Regions from separate parts of the Sporosarcina sp. SAFN-015 genome, predicted to be linked through region 3. Evidence: predicted binding sites of a transcription regulator. Region 3 holds the regulator's gene; each other region holds the start of a gene.
What was found. Region 3 encodes LexA, which represses DNA repair genes until DNA is damaged. Its sites were predicted from a motif close to CGAACATATGTTCG; they were not measured.

Region 1 (4,291 bases), 190 kb from region 3:
TCATCTTTCATGTCATAAGCGAGTTCAACGATTTTGTCGCCCTTCGTTGCCGGGTTGGCCGACATGAGAGTAGGAAGCACACGTCGTGCACCAATATAGCTCTCTGTATAGTATGGTTTGTCACTTAGGTCAGAAATGATAATATGCTGTTTTGGATCCGCCATATGGATCACTTTATTATCACCGATATACATGGCGACGTGATCTGGAATCTTCGATGCTTTACTACTGAAGAAGAGTAGATCCCCTTTTTGCCATTGTCCTTTTGCAACCGAAGTGCCTTGCTGCATCATGAAGTCTTCATTGTATGTAGCTAGGTCCACGCCATTTTTCTCGAAAATGTACATAAGGAAAGTCGCGCATGAAAACTTATACGGATATGTAGGCTTGTACACCTCCGTGCTGTAAGTAGATTTACCGATCAAGCTTTTAGCTGTCTGAATTAATTGGTCCGCCTTCGCAGCAACTGCTTGCTGGGATGCCTGAGATGTAACCGTAGCTGCAGAGACTACTTCCGGTTGACTGAATGATGGAACTGCCACAGAACTGACAGTGACACATGTGAGTAATGCTGCTGAAAAAAGTTTATGTTTCATAATTTACCTCCGAATAATAGTAATGCCTTACCTGAGATTGATAGTATCACGGAATAAAGAGGGGATATGGAGGGAATATTTGCCTCTTCGAATGTTACAATGCTGGACTACAAGCCAGCATTATATTTATTGGACTTTTTTACAAATAGATTACAGCGTTATAAAGGAAAATAACGGAACAACAATAGCACAAAGCTTAAGGTTAGACGTAAAAAAAGCGGATGGCTGAGCCATCACGCTTTTTCATACGTATAAACAAGTTCATTCAATTTCTGGTTTACAGTTACGTGCAAGTCATGTTCATCGAAAAACCAGTAATCCCTATTTTCAATATAAAAATGAACACCTGCTATTTCTGTCTCGACCGCTACTTCGTCCGGCGACTCTTTCATAATGCCGAGCGAGAAACCATCATGCAGCGGACTAGACCCGCCGTATCTGGCGAAAAACTTAATATAATCACCAGCTTCGGCTTCCATCTCTTCTGTAAACCATTTTAGTGCATCATCCGATAAAACGATTTTCATATTTATCACGCCTTTCGGTTGTTGCTTCCATTGTATTACAACCACTTCACTTTTGGCTCGGTTCCAGCTTTGATCCTAGCAATATTCGCCCTATGCCGATAGAAAATGAAGACACCCATCAGCCCGACGATGATCATTAGATAAATATCTCCTGTCCATACATAGTAGGCAATGCAGTAAATGAATCCAACAACTGCCACGATCATAGACGATAGGGATACCATCTTCGTGAGTTTTAAAGCAAGGAGAAATGTCAGCAGGACGATAATAAAAATTGGCCAATTATATCCGAGCAACACACCACCCGAAGTGGCAACCGCTTTACCGCCTTTGAACTTCGCAAAGATAGGGAACATATGGCCAATCACTGCGCATACACCAAGTAGAAGTGGATGGATTTCTGCCGAACTGAAGTATGGCAAGAGGGGAAGTAGCACGGCAGCAGTTCCTTTTAAAATATCGAGCACAGTAACGATCAGACCTGCTGTTTTTCCTAACACCCTGAAAGTGTTCGTGGCACCGAGATTTCCGCTTCCATGCTGCCGTACATCGGTTCCATAAAACAGTTTACCGACCCATAATGCAGATGGGATTGATCCGAGTAAATAAGCGATTAATATAAGAATGATAATTTCCATGGCGCTCCCCTTTATTATAATGAGTATATATGTGATTTTAGTTTAGCAGAACAGATGAATACCGACAATGGAATGTGTCAAGTAATGTAATAAGCATATTGTCTAGATTTTCCTCATCTCATTGCATTCAGGAGGTTTCTTCTATACAATTAATTGAGCGAGCTTCCTGAAACGTTGATTTGACAAGCTTTACAGGAAGCGATACGATAGTATATAAAGAAAAAGAGAACATTCGTTTGATGGGGGTTGCGATTTGACGAAGAAAGAAGAAATTTACACATATGATGATGATTCGATTCAAGTGCTGGAAGGCCTTGATGCTGTAAGGAAACGCCCGGGAATGTATATCGGTTCTACGGATTCCAGGGGGCTTCATCATCTTGTCTATGAAATCGTCGATAACGCAGTTGACGAAGCGCTTGCTGGATTCGGTTCTGAAATTGACGTTACGATACACAAAGACGGCAGCATCGGTGTACGAGATTATGGACGCGGAATGCCGACCGGAATGCATAAGACGGGAAAACCGACAGTTGAAGTCATTTTGACCGTTCTTCACGCTGGCGGAAAGTTTGGGCAGGGAGGATACAAGACGAGTGGCGGCCTGCATGGTGTTGGTGCATCAGTCGTCAATGCCCTTTCCGAGTGGCTGGAAGTGACGATTTTTCGTGATGGCAAGAAATTTAGACAACGGTTCGAAAATGGCGGAAAACCGGTTACTACATTAGAAGAAATCGGAACGACAAGAGAAAAAGGGACATTGATCCATTTCAAGCCAGATCCAGCGATTTTCTCAACGATCAAATATCAATATGAGTTGTTGTCCGAGCGTTTGCGGGAATCTGCATTCCTATTGAAAGGTTTGAAAATCGACCTAAAAGAAGAAGGCACTGAAAAGCATGATGTTTTTCATTACGAAACCGGCATCGAAGCATTCATCTCCTATTTGAATGAAGAGAAAGATACTCTGCATGATGTTGCGTATCTCGAAGGGACAGCCGAAGGTATTGAAGTAGAATTTGCATTTCAATTCAGCGATGGCTATTCTGAGACAATCCTTTCATTTGTCAATAATGTGCGAACAAAAGATGGCGGAACACATGAAACCGGCGCAAAGACCGCAATGACACGCGTATTCAATGAATACGCGAGGAAAACCGGCATATTGAAGGAAAAAGATAAAAATCTCGATGGTTCAGATATCCGGGAAGGTATATCTGCGATTATTTCTGTCCGAATTCCTGAAGAGATCCTTCAATTCGAAGGACAGACGAAGGGGAAATTGGGGACGAGTGAAGCAAGGACAGCAGCGGATGCAATTATCTCCCAACAGCTGCTCTATTTCTTAGAAGAGAATGCCGAGCTAAGCGGAAATCTGATCCGAAAAGCGATTCGTGCCCAGCAGGCTAGGGAAGCAGCGCGCAAGGCTCGTGAAGATGCGCGTTCCGGAAAGAAACGCCGCAGGTCGGAAACACTTCTTACTGGGAAACTGACGCCTGCACAATCGAGGAACGCTTCAAAAAATGAGCTTTATCTTGTCGAAGGGGATTCTGCCGGTGGTTCAGCTAAACAGGGCCGAGACAGAACGTTCCAAGCGATTTTGCCTTTGCGTGGTAAGGTAATTAATACCGAAAAAGCTAAATTAGAAGATATTATGAAGAACGAAGAGATCAATACGATCATCCATGCGATTGGAGGAGGGGTCGGCGCAGATTTTCAGATCGATGATATCGCTTACGATAAAGTGATCATCATGACCGACGCCGATACCGACGGAGCGCATATCCAAGTACTACTTCTTACGTTCTTCTATCGTTATATGAAGCCGCTAATCGAAGCAGGGAAAGTGTTCATCGCACTTCCTCCGCTTTATAAAGTCTCAAAAGGGACAGGCAAGAAGGAACAAGTCGAGTATGCATGGACCGAAGCCGATCTTGACGATGCTATTAAAAAAATCGGCCGCGGTTATATGCTTCAGCGTTATAAAGGTCTCGGTGAAATGAATGCCGATCAATTATGGGATACGACGATGAATCCTGAAACCCGTACACTCATCCGCGTCACTATAGAGGATGGAGCACAATCGGAAAGACGTGTCACCACACTCATGGGAGACAAGGTTGAGCCTCGTAGAAAATGGATTGAAACGAACGTCGATTTCGGCACCGAGGACCATAATATTTTGGAAAATGAATTTTTACATGTTGAGGGGGATTTTGAATGACTTCAACTGAGCGATACCAGGACTTGCCTTTGGAAGAAGTAATAGGCGACCGTTTTGGACGTTATAGTAAATACATCATTCAGGACAGGGCACTTCCGGACGCTAGGGACGGATTGAAGCCAGTTCAAAGAAGGATTCTTTACGCGATGTTCCATGAAGGGAACACTCACGATAAAGCATTTAGAAAAGCTGCGAAAACAGTCGGGAATGTCATCGGCAACTACCACCCGCATGGTGATACTTCTGTATACGATGCGATGGTGCGGATGAGTCAGGAATGGAAGCTTCGTCATCTGATGATTGAAA
Region 2 (4,291 bases), on a different contig from region 3:
CTCAAAAGGGATGCGACAAAAAGTCATGATTCTTTGCGCGTTTTTAGTGGAACCTTCGCTATATATTATCGATGAACCGTTTGTCGGATTAGACCCGATCGGAATCCGTTCATTGCTCGATCAAATAGAAGAAAGAAAAGCGAACGGCGCCTCAGTACTGATGTCGACACATGTGCTCTCCACTGCAGAAAAGTATTGCGACCGGATTATTTTACTGCATGAAGGACGTGTAAGGGCGCAAGGGACGATGGATGATTTGCGGAAAGCCTTCAACAGGCCCAATGCTACGTTGGACGAGTTATATATTTCGATGACCGGGGATCATGATCATGAACAGTTTGCGTGAGATTTGGAGCGATCGTTTTGTCCGGTACATGACAGAACTGCAAAAGTATATGAAGTTCGTTTTCACAGGCCATTTAGCAATCGTTCTGCTCTTTACGATTGGGGCAGGCGGATACGCATACAGCGAATGGTTAAAAGAAGTGCCGTCTGAATTCCCTTCAGCGATTATCGCGGCGGTTCTAATCGGCGCAGTATTGTCCATCTGCTCGCCGGTAACATTGCTGAAGCCCGCAGACATCGTCTTTTTCCTTCCGATGGAAAACAAACTTGAAGAGTATTTAAAACGGTCGCTGCGATATTCGCTATTTTCACAGCTGCCGCTTCCATACATTTTATTTATCATTCTATTACCTTTGCTAGCAGCAACGGATGTTGCGGGAAAACCACAATTCTTATTGACTGCCATCGTCATTTTGCTCGTGAAATGGCTGTATGTCGAGACAGAATACCATTATCGCCGTGCTAATGAAGGAGAGGGGATTTGGAAAGACCGTCTCGTCCGGTTCGTGTTAGCAGCGCTGCTCATGTATGTGATGCTAGCTGGCAGTCCTTATTTTATTCCGCTCGTAGGTGTGCTTATGGCTGTCTATTATTTATTCTGGAAGAAAAGAAGTGCAGCAAATCCTTTCCCGTATGAACATTTCATATCGGTGGAGCAAAATCGTATGATGCGTTTTTATCGCTTCGCCAATTACTTTACGGACGTACCGCATTTGAAAGGGTCCGTCAGCCGTCGTGCATGGCTCGGGTTCCTATTGCGCTCTGCTCAATTCGGACAAACATCGCCTCAACGATATTTGCTTAGAAGGACTCTCGTCCGGACGGATGATATATTTTGGCTTTGGGTCAGATTGACTGTTTTATCAGTACTAGGTGTTGCTCTCATTCCGTTTCCGATTGTCGTCTATATCTTTATCGGAGCATTGGCCTTTGCATCATCCATTCAATTAGTGCATGCATTGCGCGCGGGTGATGATTTCCGAATGGATATGCTTTTCCCGGAATCGGAAAATACAAGGACACCTGCCATACGAAAAACAGTTAGCGGAGTCCAATTATTACAAGCAATTTTTGTACTTGTGACAGGTTTAATTGCAATCGGAATATCCGTAACACCGGTTATTATGGCGATCGTTGTATTCGTAGTTTCCGAAGTGACAATCCGTATGTCGAACGAGAAAACAGAAGAGATTTGATCGGCTATCCAAAAAAAGTAATAATAGAATATTCTTAAAAACCTTGCAATTGATCCCGGAATTTATGTATAATAAAAAAAAGGCATCAGGGGTGAGGGAGATGGAAAACAATTATTCATATGCCGAGTTCTTAAAAGCCGTGGGGAAAAATAGTACTTCGCTTCAAGCGGAGAGATTATTGAATGATATTTACATGGATCTATTCCTGAACCATATTCATCGAGAACAAACGAAAAAACGTCTCTTGAGGCTGATTGATCTTGCGCTTGATGAAAAGGACGAGTGCGCTTTTAACGAGCTTACGGATGAATTGGTGAAACTGGAAGAAAATTAAACAAATTTGCAGCGGGCTGCCAGCTAGTCGAAAACCGATTAGCTGAGTAGACCCGCTTTTTATTATTTCTACTGAATGGGTAAGAAGCAAATATAGCTAGTAGTATTGAAATTTATATTTGAACATACGTTCTCTTATTTCTTTGGTCTTGGCAAAGTCTATGTTAAAATGGAAATAATTCATTTGGGGAGGGGCTTCAATGGTCCGAAAATTCGATTTGCACGCTCCTTATGTTCCGTTAGGCGACCAACCTGCCGCCATTTCAAAACTTGTGGAAGGCATAAAGGAAGGCAAAAAGCATCAGACACTTTTAGGTGCGACCGGAACAGGGAAGACGTTCACCGTTTCAAACGTTGTAACGGAAGTTAATAAACCGACACTTGTCATTGCGCATAATAAAACACTTGCTGGCCAGTTGTATAGCGAGTTCAAAGAATTTTTTCCGAACAATGCAGTCGAGTATTTCGTGAGCTTCTACGATTATTACCAACCGGAAGCTTATGTGCCGCATACGGACACATATATAGAAAAAGATGCAACAATCAACGATGAGATCGACAAGCTGCGCCACTCCGCGACATCTGCGTTATTCGAAAGGAATGATGTGCTCATCGTCGCATCCGTCTCTTGCATTTACGGCCTAGGTTCGCCGGAAGAATACGGGAAGCATGTCGTTTCCCTCCGTACTGGTATGGAGATCGGCAGGAATGAGCTGCTTCGTCGGTTCGTTGATATCCAATACTCAAGAAACGATATCAATTTCACGCGTGGTACGTTCCGGGTGAGAGGGGACGTCGTGGAAATATTCCCGGCCTCCCAAGACGAAAACTGTATTCGCATTGAATTTTTTGGTGATGAAATTGACCGTATCAGAGAAGTGGATTCACTTACAGGAGAAATTTTAGGGGAACGCGAACACGTCGCCATCTTCCCGGCATCCCACTTCGTTACTGGTGAAGAGAAAATGGTGAAGGCGATTGCGAATATCGAAACCGAGTTGGAAGAAAGACTTGCCGTTTTGCGCAAGGAAGATAAACTTCTGGAAGCTCAGCGACTTGAGCAGCGCACTCGTTATGATTTAGAGATGATGCGGGAGATGGGATTCTGTTCAGGAATTGAAAACTATTCGAGGCATTTGACATTACGACCTGCGGGGGCTACCCCTTATACATTGCTTGACTATTTTCCTGATGATTTTCTGATCGTTATCGATGAAAGCCATGTCACCTTGCCGCAAATCCGAGGTATGTATAACGGTGACCAAGCGCGTAAGCAAGTATTGGTCGATCACGGGTTCCGCCTGCCTTCCGCTTTAGACAATAGACCGCTCATGTTCGATGAATTCGAGCGCTACGTCCATGAAGCGATCTACGTGTCTGCAACACCCGGTCCTTACGAGATCGAGCATACACCCGAGATGGTTGAACAGATCATCCGACCGACTGGCTTGCTTGACCCGATTATCGATGTACGGCCGATCGAAGGGCAGATTGATGATTTGATCGATGAAATCAATGAGCGTATAAAGCGTAACGAAAGGGTATTGATTACTACATTGACGAAAAAGATGTCCGAAGATCTTACCGACTATTTGAAGGATATCGGCATTAAAGTCCAATATTTACATTCGGATATCAAAACATTGGAGCGGATTGAAATCATTCGGGAACTCCGTCTTGGTAAGTACGATGTTCTCATCGGCATCAACTTGTTAAGGGAAGGGCTCGATATACCTGAAGTGTCACTCGTCGCGATATTGGATGCGGACAAGGAAGGATTCCTTCGTTCAGAACGTTCCCTCATCCAAACAATCGGACGGGCAGCTCGTAACTCCGAAGGAAAAGTCATCATGTATGCAGACCGATATACGGATTCGATGAAGAAGGCAATTGAAGAGACGAAGAGACGTCGGGAAATTCAAATGGCTTATAATGAAAAGCATGGAATCACTCCGACGACGATCAAAAAAGCAATACGTGAAGTTATTCGAGCAACTCAAGTCGCTGAAGAAGATATTTCAGCTTTGGAAAAAGTGACGAAAGGCAAGAAATTGTCGAAGGACGATAAAGTGAAATTGCTTGCGAATCTCGAGAAGGAAATGAAAGAGGCAGCAAAAGCACTTGATTTCGAAAGGGCTGCCGAATTGCGCGATACGATTTTAGAATTGAAGGCTGAAGGGTGAAAATGCGATGAAAAACACGGAAATAGTCATTCAAGGGGCAAGAGTTCACAATCTGAAAGATATTGACGTCCGCATCCCGCGTGACAAGCTTGTCGTTATGACAGGCTTGTCAGGTTCCGGGAAATCGTCTCTTGCATTCGATACGATTTACGCGGAAGGGCAAAGGCGGTATGTCGAATCGCTCTCCGCTTATGCGAGACAGTTTTTAGGCCAGATGGACAAGCCCGATGTGGA
Region 3 (4,291 bases):
CTGTCGTAAAGGACGATTAGTTTTTCCAATTGCAAATGACCTGCAAGGGAAATCGCCTCTGCCGCCACGCCTTCCATAAGGTCTCCGTCGCCGCAAAGAGCGAATGTATGGTGGTCGACGACGTCGAAACCTGGACGGTTATACGTTGCTGCCAAATGCTTTTCAGCCATTGCCATACCGACTGCCATACCGATTCCTTGACCAAGCGGCCCTGTTGTCGCTTCAACACCTACTGTGTGGCCGTATTCAGGATGCCCAGGTGTTTTCGATCCCCATTGGCGGAAGTATTTCAATTCCTCCATAGGCAATCCATAGCCGCTTAAGTGGAGCAAGCTATATAACAGCATGGAGCCGTGACCTGCCGAGAGGACAAAACGGTCGCGGTTGAACCATTCAGGATTCGAAGGGTTATGGTGCATATGCTTCGTCCATAATGTGTAAGCCATCGGAGCAGCGCCCATTGGCAATCCCGGGTGGCCGGAATTCGCCTTTTCGATCGCATCGATGGATAACGTTCGTATTGTGTTTATTGCTAATTGGTCAATCTTTTCGGTCATTCAGAACATCCTTTCCCGTGCTTTATCTTGTAGTTGCAATTGTTATACCATCTATAGTGTAGTCAATTCATAGATGAAATACAATCCATTCTATGTCCAGATGTTCAGTTGAGGAACTTCTTGTTGCGTGCGTCTTTCACTTTGTCGGGTGTAACGTCGTTGCCTTCGGGGTCGATTACTTTGACGTTTTCGATTGTGTCACGCATGGATGAACGGAATGTTTCTAGGTATTCTTTGCGCAGTTGTGTTTGTTCTTTTGCTTCTTCGATTGATAGGCCGATTGTTTTCGACTTTTTTGATAGTTCGTTGATACGTTTAATTTTATCTTTTGATAACATCGAATTCCTCCAGTTGTGTTGTCCACATGCAATTGTACACCGGATTTACGCTTCAGGCGGACGCTTTCCGCTTCAATCCTAATAAAACTTTAATAATAATAACAATAATACCATTAACAATTGAAGTGAAACTCATTAAAACTATACTTTGAAGGTATACAAAAAGAGCAGGAAGTGCAACAAATCAGCCTTCCTGCTCTTGTTCATATTCTTTATATCGGCGGTGGACCGTTGCTTTGCTTACGTTATGGCCGAGGCCTCTTAATACGCCTGCGATTTCTTCGAAAGTGAGGCCTTTTTGCCGTAATGAGACGATTTCACTAACGGGAACTTCTTTCCGTTCGCGTCCTTCTAGGTTGCCTTTATTTTTTAAATTCCGTTCTGGCCTGTATCCATCGCGGACCGCCCGTTTCATCCCCCTGCGAATCTTGGCATTATGTAATTTTCGTTGATATTCTTCGACGATCGCCAGTATTTCTAGCAGCATTGTGTCCATTTCGTTCAATTTCAATGCCCCGTTATCGTGGTTTGTAATGACTTCGGTGTTTGTCTTTGCAAGCAAATGCAAGATAGCGACTCTAGCGTTCCCTCTGCCCAGTCTTGTTTCGTCCTGGATGAGAATTGCATCTATCTTTTCGTCACGTATGCAATCTAATAAGTCAAGCAGCCCTTCCCGTTCCATATCATAGCCGCTATGCTTTTCCTTAAATATATGTACAACCTTCAGACTAAGTTCGTCCGCAAGCCGGTTCAGTTCCTCTTCTTGTCTCGCTAGTGAGACTTCCTGTGAATCTTTTTCCGTGCTGACACGGCAATAAATGACACATGTCTTCATTTTCTCCCCCCCTTATTCTTCTCCTGCCAATTCAGTCAACATTGTATCATGCATGAGCGGATCCAATTGCGGCAATTTCAATGTTTCTCCTGATTTGATCGTCGTGGATTCCATATCGTTTATTTCCATTACTTTTGCAATCCATTTTTTCGGGTGATCTTGTTCAGAATAATTTCTAGCTAACCCCCAGAGAGTATCGCCCTCCGATATTGTAATTTCAATGAACGAATCTGAAGCAGACTTCGTTTCTTTCATGACGCCTGCAATTGTAAAAGCAGTGCACAGAAGTAGAATCAAAAGGATAAAGCCATATTTTTGAATGAAAGCCATAAAAAAACCCCTCCAAGAATGTTTGTTCGGAATACTTGTTCCCATTATAGGACACGAATTTTTAGAAGTCAACAAAACTTTCGAACCTTTGTTTGCCAATTGCCCGAACACCTGTTATACTCTTTGTAAGAAACAATTGTGGATACGGACGTTCGTTCGCACATTTGCTAATTATTGATTCTATTAATTGGAGGGGTGGAAAAATGAAAAAAATCTCAAAAAGACAGCAGGATATCCTAACGTTTATAAAAGATGAAGTGAAACTTAAAGGATACCCGCCTTCCGTTCGTGAAATTGGAGAGGCTGTCGGACTAGCTTCAAGTTCAACCGTGCATGGACATCTAGCTAGATTAGAAAGTAAAGGTTATATCCGCAGAGACCCGACAAAACCAAGAGCAATCGAGATACTAGATCCGGAAGGTTTGACTGCGCTTAAATCTGGTGTTGTGCATGTTCCGTTAGTCGGAAAAGTTACCGCTGGATTGCCGATTACTGCAATTGAGAACATTGAGGAGTATTTCCCGTTGCCGGATACATATGGCACGTCTGATGATAAGCTGTTCATGCTTGAAATAGTAGGAGATAGTATGATAGAAGCTGGGATATTAAATGGGGATTATGTCGTCGTAAAACAGACACATACAGCTAATAATGGAGAAATTGTAGTCGCAATGACTGAAGAAGATGAGGCGACAGTGAAACGTTTCTTCAAAGAAAAGGATTATTTCCGTTTGCAGCCGGAAAATGAATCGATGGAACCGATCATCGTCAATTCAGTTTCCATTCTAGGTAAAGTCGTAGGCGTGTATCGTCAGATTCATTAATGAAATAAATTGATAAAGACTGTCTGGAAAGTCGATTCGACTTTGCGAGACAGTCTTTTTTCTATTGAGTTGCGCCTTTTGAGCGCTTATTGAGTTTCATGAGCGCTTTTACGGATTGTTGAGCGCTTGTTGCGTTTCTTGAGCGCTTTTCTGGATTGTTGAGCGCTTGCTGCGTTTCTTGAGCGCTTTTCTGGATTGTTGAGCGCTTGTTGCGTTTCTTGAGCGCTTTTCTAGATTGTTGAGCGCTTGTTGCGTTTCTTGAGCGCTTTATCAAATTGTTGAGCGCTTGCTGCGTTTCTTGAGCGCTTTTACGGATTGTTGAGCGCTTGCTGCGATTTATGAGCGCTTTTCAAGGATTGTTGAGCGCTTGCTGCGTATCATGAGCACTTTTCAGGATTGTTGAGCGCTTGCTGCGTTTCATGAGCACTTTTCAGGATTGTTGAGCGCTTGCTGCGTTTCTTGAGCGCTATCAGGATTGTTGAGCGCTTGCTGCGTCTTATGAGCGCTTTATCGAATTGTTGAGCGCTTGCTGCGTTTCTTGAGCACTATCAGGATTGTTGAGCGCTTGCCGCGTTTGTTGAGCGCTTTATCGAATTGTTGAGCGCTTATCGGAATAGTTGAGCGCTTGATGATTGTTATAATCAAATATACAAAAGGCTATCCAGAAGGTAGATTATACTTAACCTGTCCGGACAGCCCTATCTTATTTCATTAACTACCTTACATCATCTTATCTTTTAATAACTTATCTACAGAAGACATGACTGCCGCTTTCACATGTTCGTACGTCAAACCGCCTTGTACATAAGCCGTGTATGGCGGACGGATCGGACCGTCTGCTGTGAGCTCGATACTGGAACCTTGTATGAATGTTCCTGCAGCCATAATGACGTCATCGGAATAACCCGGCATATACGATGGTTCGGGAGCGTAATGCGCATTGATCGGCGAGTTTTCTTGGATTGTTCGACAGAAAGCGATCATCTGCTCAGCGTTGCCGAAATTTACGGATTGTATTAAATCTGTTCGCTTAGCCGAATAATGTGGTGTCGTATCGAATCCATAGCTATCGAGGAAACCAGCTGTAAAAAGAGCGCCTTTCACTGCTTGGCTAACGACGTGGGGAGCAAGGAAGAAGCCTTGATACATTTCCAGCAGCGTATCAAGTGATGCACCTGCCTCCGCACCAATTCCAGGCGACGTCATACGATAAGCGCATTTTTTTACAAGGTCGGCACGTCCCGCAATGTATCCACCGGTTCTTGCAAGACCTCCTCCTGGATTTTTGATGAGCGATCCTGCCATTAAATCGGCCCCTACTTCTACCGGCTCTTTCGTCTCGACAAATTCACCGTAGCAATTGTCTACAAATACAATAATGTGAGGGTTCACCGATTTGATGAATTG

Region 1: a site for LexA is predicted at 1,987-2,000, ahead of parE (DNA topoisomerase IV subunit B). Genes of this name have one in related genera too.
Region 2: a site for LexA is predicted at 1,995-2,008, ahead of uvrB (excinuclease ABC subunit UvrB). Genes of this name have one in related genera too.

The regions. Positions count from the first base shown of each region.
Region 1 covers NZ_JBPFDR010000003.1:45,385-49,675, reverse strand. The annotation lists gene ACR65H_RS06020 (C40 family peptidase) at 1-596, opposite strand, end outside; gene ACR65H_RS06015 (HesB/YadR/YfhF family protein) at 830-1,123, opposite strand; gene plsY (glycerol-3-phosphate 1-O-acyltransferase PlsY) at 1,159-1,761, opposite strand; gene parE (DNA topoisomerase IV subunit B) at 2,015-3,985, shown strand; gene parC (DNA topoisomerase IV subunit A) at 3,982-4,291, shown strand, end outside.
Region 2 covers NZ_JBPFDR010000005.1:199,966-204,256, reverse strand. The annotation lists gene ACR65H_RS11135 (ABC transporter ATP-binding protein) at 1-346, shown strand, start outside; gene ACR65H_RS11130 (ABC transporter permease) at 330-1,541, shown strand; gene ACR65H_RS11125 (IDEAL domain-containing protein) at 1,642-1,875, shown strand; gene uvrB (excinuclease ABC subunit UvrB) at 2,075-4,057, shown strand; gene uvrA (excinuclease ABC subunit UvrA) at 4,065-4,291, shown strand, end outside.
Region 3 covers NZ_JBPFDR010000003.1:233,872-238,162, forward strand. The annotation lists gene tkt (transketolase) at 1-557, opposite strand, end outside; gene ACR65H_RS06990 (DUF896 domain-containing protein) at 662-895, opposite strand; gene ACR65H_RS06995 (YneB family resolvase-like protein) at 1,080-1,730, opposite strand; gene yneA (cell division suppressor protein YneA) at 1,743-2,060, opposite strand; gene lexA (transcriptional repressor LexA) at 2,264-2,884, shown strand; gene ACR65H_RS07010 (methionine gamma-lyase family protein) at 3,605-4,291, opposite strand, start outside.